Linked DNA regions of Robiginitalea biformata HTCC2501. The protein of the gene in region 1 interacts with the protein of each later gene in a pairwise test. Links are inferred from orthologs where the notes say so. Each region holds a gene or a part of one and is shown on either strand. Other genes may lie near its edges. The genes, in order: eno and rpe.

What was found.
Region 2: the proteins of eno (region 1) and rpe interact in binary tests that used the Escherichia coli proteins (3 or more experiments, as listed by UniProt). The link is inferred for Robiginitalea biformata HTCC2501 from one-to-one orthologs.

The regions. Positions count from the first base shown.
Region 1 is NC_013222.1:1,478,334-1,481,503, forward strand. Bases 1-2,840 are described here. They hold eno (phosphopyruvate hydratase), read left to right. Parts: upstream 1-694; coding sequence 695-1,987; downstream 1,988-2,840. Other genes in these bases: carA (glutamine-hydrolyzing carbamoyl-phosphate synthase small subunit), read left to right, coding at 1-593; RB2501_RS06575 (glycogen synthase), read left to right, coding at 2,111-2,840. Also shown: more of RB2501_RS06575, read left to right, coding at 2,841-3,170. UniProt on the Escherichia coli protein: Catalyzes the reversible conversion of 2-phosphoglycerate (2-PG) into phosphoenolpyruvate (PEP). It is essential for the degradation of carbohydrates via glycolysis.
Region 2 is NC_013222.1:3,409,883-3,412,986, forward strand. The notes cover bases 64-2,837. They hold rpe (ribulose-phosphate 3-epimerase), read left to right. Parts: upstream 64-1,006; coding sequence 1,007-1,669; downstream 1,670-2,837. Other genes in these bases: RB2501_RS15105 (sigma-70 family RNA polymerase sigma factor), read left to right, coding at 64-739; RB2501_RS15115 (CBS domain-containing protein), read right to left, coding at 1,787-2,212; RB2501_RS15120 (YpdA family putative bacillithiol disulfide reductase), read left to right, coding at 2,382-2,837. Also shown: more of RB2501_RS15105, read left to right, coding at 1-63; more of RB2501_RS15120, read left to right, coding at 2,838-3,104. UniProt on the Escherichia coli protein: Catalyzes the reversible epimerization of D-ribulose 5-phosphate to D-xylulose 5-phosphate.

The DNA.
Region 1 (3,170 bases):
CGGAGATCCGGATAGCCGCCCTGGATATCGGCATCAAAAAGAACATCCTGCGCAACCTCGCCAAACGCGGGGCTTACATCCAGGTATTTCCGCACGATACCACTTATGAAACCATGGAAGCCTGGAGCCCGGACGGGTATTTTATTTCCAACGGCCCCGGGGACCCCCAGCCATTGAAGGCGGCTGTGGAACTGGCCAAAAAGATCATCGCCGCGGACAAACCGCTCTTCGGTATATGCCTGGGGCACCAGGTGATTGCCCTGGCCAATGGGGTAAGCACTTACAAGATGCACCACGGGCACCGGGGGATCAACCACCCGGTAATCAACCTGCAGACCGGCAAGGGGGAGATCACCTCCCAGAATCACGGATTTGCCGTAAACCGCCAGGAGACCGAGTCGCACCCGGACCTGGAGATCACCCATCTCCACCTGAATGACGACACGGTGGCAGGAATAAGGATGAAGGACAAGAACGTATTCTCCGTTCAGTACCACCCGGAGGCGAGTCCGGGCCCGCACGATGCGGAATACCTCTTTGACCAGTTCTTCGAAACCATCCGGAAAACCACAACAAAAACAACGGCTGTTTAAGATATTGTTACGCGGGTGTCAATAGCCCGGGTACCCGGGCCGGGTCACCGCTGCGTTTCGTATCTTTGCAACCGGAATCAACCGAATAAATCGACAACCTTATGAGTATCATTATCGACGTTCACGCACGACAAATCCTCGATTCGCGGGGCAACCCCACCGTGGAGGTGGACGTAGTGACCGAAAACGGCGTCCTGGGCAGGGCGGCCGTCCCTTCCGGGGCATCCACAGGCGAACACGAGGCCGTGGAATTGCGCGACGGGGGAAAGACATATATGGGCAAGGGCGTGAGCCAGGCCGTAAAGAACGTAAACACGGAAATCGCCGAAAAAGTCCGTGGCATGCTGGTGTATGAGCAGAACAAGATCGACCAGGCGATGATTGAACTGGACGGCACCCCGAATAAGGGAAGGCTGGGCGCCAACGCGATCCTGGGGGTTTCCCTGGCCGTGGCCAAGGCAGCCGCCAATGAAATGGGCCAGTCCCTGTACCGCTATGTGGGCGGGGTAAGCGCCAATACGCTGCCGGTTCCCATGATGAACATCATCAACGGGGGGTCTCACTCGGATGCCCCGATCGCCTTCCAGGAATTCATGGTCATGCCGGTCAAGGCCAAAAACTTTACCCATGCCATGCAAATGGGGACTGAAATCTTCCACAACCTGAAGAAGGTCCTCCACGATCGCAACCTGAGCACCGCTGTGGGGGATGAGGGCGGATTTGCCCCGACCCTGGACGGAACGGAGGACGCCCTGGATACCATCGCGAAGGCTGTGGAACAGGCCGGGTATAAAATGGGGGACGAGGTAATGATCGCCCTGGATTGTGCCGCGGCTGAATTTTTTGTCGACGGCAAATACGACTACACGAAATTCGAAGGGGACAGCGGGGCCGTGCGCAATTCCGCCGAACAGGCCCAGTACCTGGCGGACCTGTGTGCCAAATACCCGATTATCTCGATTGAGGACGGGATGGACGAGAACGACTGGGAAGGCTGGAAAATGCTCACCGATAAAGTTGGCGATACCGTTCAGCTCGTCGGGGACGATTTGTTCGTCACCAATGTGGAGCGCCTCTCCCGCGGGATCGACGAGGGGATTGCCAATTCGATCCTCATCAAGGTAAACCAAATCGGTACCCTGAGCGAAACCATCGATGCGGTGAACATGGCCAAGAACGCCGGGTATACCTCGGTGATGTCCCACCGCAGCGGGGAAACCGAAGACAACACGATTGCCGACCTGGCCGTGGCCCTGAATACCGGGCAGATCAAAACCGGTTCGGCTTCCCGGAGCGACCGGATGGCCAAGTACAACCAGCTCCTCCGCATCGAGGAGGAACTCGGGAGTGTGGCCTATTACCCGGGGTCGGATGCCTTTAAGGTAAGGTCCTGACCCGGTTGAAATACAGATAAGTCAAGGGCCCGGTACAGATATCGCGGCCCTTTTTTGATGAATACGGAGCGCCGGTTGCGGATGGCAGAAGCGCCGGTTGCGGAAAGCAGGAGTAATAAAAGGATGAACCGATTTTTATTTGTCGCAGCCGAGAATGACGGGATACCCGCCTGCAAAGCCGGTGGGATGGGCGATGTGGTCCGGGATGTGCCGCGGCAACTGGCTGTCCGGGGCGATGAGGTACACGTGGTGGTGCCCGCCTACGGCCGGCTGCATCGGGACGGGGTTCTCTTGCGTGAATTCCAGGTCCCCCTCGGTGGACGCCGCTACGACCTTTCGCTTTACCGAGTGCCGGGAAAAAAAGAACTGCCGGGTATTGCGCATTACGCCCTGCACCACCCGGAAATAACCTCCGGGGATATTGCCCACCTCTATCACAACGACCCGCAGGAACCTTTTTATACGGACTTCATCAAGTTTGCGATTTTTTGCACCGGGGTGGCAGGGGCCATCCGGGAAGGGGCATTTGGCCAACTGGATGTGGTCCACCTGCACGACTGGCATGCAAGCCTGCTGTTGTACCTCAGGGAGTACCACCCGGAATTCCGAGAGCTGGCGGATATCCGCTTTGTCTACACCATCCACAACCTCGCCATACAGGGGATTCGACCCTTTTCGGGAAACCCGTCCTCCCTGGAAGCCTGGTTTCCCGGGGTCCCGTACCGGGAAGAACAGCTGAGCGATGCCCGCTACCCCGACTGTATCAACCTGATGGCCATCGGCATCCGCCTGGCAGATGCCGTCCACACGGTTTCGCCATCCTATATGGAAGACATCCAGAAGCCGAGTTCCCCGCCTGAGTTTATCGGGGGTGAAGGCCTGGAAGCAGACCTGGTCACCGCCAGGAAGGAGCAGCGGCTTTTCGGGATCCTGAACGGCTGCAATTACGATAGTATCCGCACGGCGGAGCGCGGGCGGTTGTTCCCGAATACCATCCGGGCGCTCTTTGGCTGGCTCCAGGAGGAGTCCAAGAAATACAAGGCGGACTTCCTGGCCCATACGGGTGAGAAGGTGGTGCGATGGATGGATGCCCCCCCGGCGTTTATTTGTTCGAGCGTCGCCAGGCTTACAGAGCAAAAATTCTATTTTTTTAAACGGCACCCGGAGTGTCTTGAAAACCTGT
Region 2 (3,104 bases), 1.9 Mb from region 1 along the record:
CATTAAAGCGGGCGACCAGGCAGCTTTGGAAAAACTCACCAAGGCGAACCTCCGTTTTGTCGTTTCGGTAGCCAAACAGTACCAGAACCAGGGCCTGACCCTCCCCGACCTGATCAACGAGGGCAACCTGGGGCTGATCAAGGCAGCCCAGCGCTTTGACGAAACCCGGGGGTTTAAATTTATATCATATGCCGTTTGGTGGATCCGGCAATCCATCCTGCAGGCACTGGCGGAGCAGTCGCGGATTGTTCGCCTCCCCCTGAACAAAATCGGGTCGATCAACAAGATCAACAAGACGTTTGCATTTTTGGAGCAGGCCCACGAACGGGTACCCTCGGCAGAGGAGATTGCCAAGGAACTCGACATGACCGTGGAAGACGTAAAACAGTCCCTGAAAAACTCCGGGCGCCACGTATCCATGGATGCGCCCCTGATCGACGGGGAGGATTCCAACCTCTACGACGTACTCAGGAGTGGCGAATCCCCGAACCCGGATAAGGAATTGCTGCACGAATCCCTGCGCACGGAAATCGAACGTGCCCTGGAAACCCTGACCCCCCGGGAAGCGGATGTGATCCGCCTGTATTTCGGGCTGGCCGGGCAACATTCCATGACCCTGGAAGAAATCGGCGAAACCTTCGACCTGACCCGCGAACGCGTCCGTCAGATCAAGGAAAAGGCCATCCGCCGACTCAAGCATACCTCTCGTTCCAAGATACTTAAAACGTATCTCGGATAAGGGAGGAATACAAATTACATGTTAAATAAACGATAAATTGGAAATCTGGTATAAAGTTTGTAATTTGTAACCCACAACAGCAGTTATCATGACTGTTCGTTTTTTGATTGATGAATAAACTCCGGCTGATTACCGGAGTTTTTCATTTTAGGGCCCCTGAACAGGGCTTTTTCCCGTTTATGGGGCTGCCCTGGTCGATTCCAGGGTTATTCGCTTCCCGGGGTCGCCGGGAAAAATGTATTTTTGAGAAACCGCATCTCCTATCCCATGAAACATCCGATAATTGCCCCTTCCCTGCTGGCCGCGGATTTCGGCAACCTGCAGCAGGCTGTGGAAATGGTGGAACAAAGCCAGGCGGGCTGGCACCATATCGACGTGATGGACGGCCTGTTCGTCCCCAACATCTCCTATGGTATGCCCGTGATCCAGGCCATCGGGAAGCATGCCTCCAAGCCCCTGGACGTCCACCTGATGATCGTCGACCCGGACCGCTATATCGACACCTTTGCCGATTTAGGCGCTGCCACGCTAACGGTCCACCTGGAGGCCTGTACGCACCTGCACAGGAGCCTGCAGCGGATCCGGGACGCCGGGATGAAGGCCGGCGTGGCCCTGAACCCCCATTCGCCCGTAAGCCTGCTTTCCGAAGTAGCCGAAATGGCAGACCTGGTGCTGGTTATGAGTGTAAATCCCGGGTTCGGCGGGCAATCTTTCATTGAAAATACCTACCGGAAGATCGAAGAATTGCGGAAGCTGCTGAGCGAACGCAACAGCCAAGCGCTCATCGAGGTAGACGGCGGGGTGACCCTGGAAAATGCCCACGCCCTGGTTGCAGCCGGCGCAGATGTCCTGGTGGCGGGGAGTACGGTGTTCCGTTCCGACGATCCGGCCGGCACCATTGCCAGACTCGCGGCGGCCGGCCAAAAGTAGGCCGGAATCCGCCCGGCCGGCAAGTCTTGTTTGCGGTGAATTCAAACTTCCCCGGGAAAAAAGCAGCTGTAGCGAATCTTTCGGATTCAGGAGGCATCATTACGGAATGAAGCGGTATTAATACTGATCCAAAAGGTATTTAATCACGTCCGTAGTGGTTACAATGCCTATAAGTTCCCCGTCACGACAAACCGGCAACGCGTGGAATTCCTCTTTGCTGAATATTTCCGCCACCTCCTTGATGGTTGCATCCGGACCGACCGACCGCAAATTCTTCACCATGACCTGCGGGACGGTAAACATGTCGTAGACGATGGATTCAATAGCTTCCTCATCCTCGTAGGACCCGTCTACAAAACTGATGCGCAACAGGTCCGTCAGGCTGAGCATGCCCACGATCTTTTTACTGCTGACCACCGGGATATGGCGGATGCGGTGTTTCTTGAATAATTTTTCAGCTTTTTCCAGACTGTCGGTGGTATTGAGCACCACCAGTTGGGTGCTCATGATACTGGATACCGGGATACGTTCTTTTACGCTCATGGCTGCATGGTTTATGATGTATTAAAGATCCCATTTAACAGGCTTCCAAAGAATGATAATTGTCATACGGGCCCGCAGCGGTTCCTGATTGGGGCCATCCGGCCCAAAATGGTTAATTTTGCAACTCCCAGCGGGCCGGTTGCCTGGGGGAGGACCAAATCAGCGAGCTATGGATTTAATTATCATCGGAGGGGGGCCCATTGGTATTGCCTGTGGGCTGGAAGCGAAGAAAAAGGGGGTTTCCTACACCATCATCGAAAAGGGGCCCATCGTGAATTCGCTATTCAACTACCCGGTGAATATGCAGTTCTTCTCCTCCTCGGAGCGCCTGGAAATCGACGAAATACCCTTTATCAGCAAAGAAGCCAAACCCAAGCGCAACGAGGCGCTGGAATACTACCGGCGGATTGTGACGTCCAACCAGCTGAACATCCGTCTCTTTGAAAAAGTCGGTGGGATACACCGGGGGGATGACGGTTTTACCGTGCAGACCAGCCGGGGGGAATACGCCGCCCGAAACGTCATTATCGCCACGGGGTTTTACGATTTGCCCAACCTGCTGGGTGTTCCCGGGGAAGACCTGCCCAAGGTGTCGCACTACTATAAGGATCCCCACTTTTACGCCAGTCAGAAACTCGCCGTGATCGGCGCCAGCAATTCCGCGGTGGATGCCGCCCTGGAATGCTGGAGGAAGGGGGCGGATGTCACCATGATCGTCCGGGGGCCGGAAATCGGGCAACGGGTTAAATACTGGGTCCGGCCGGATATCCTCAACCGGATCGAAGAGGGCAGTATCCGGGCGTATTACAACAGCGAGGTAACCCGCATTGACGAAGAATCCATTGAGATCCGCACGCCGGATGGAATCCGGAGCCTACCCAATGACTTCGTC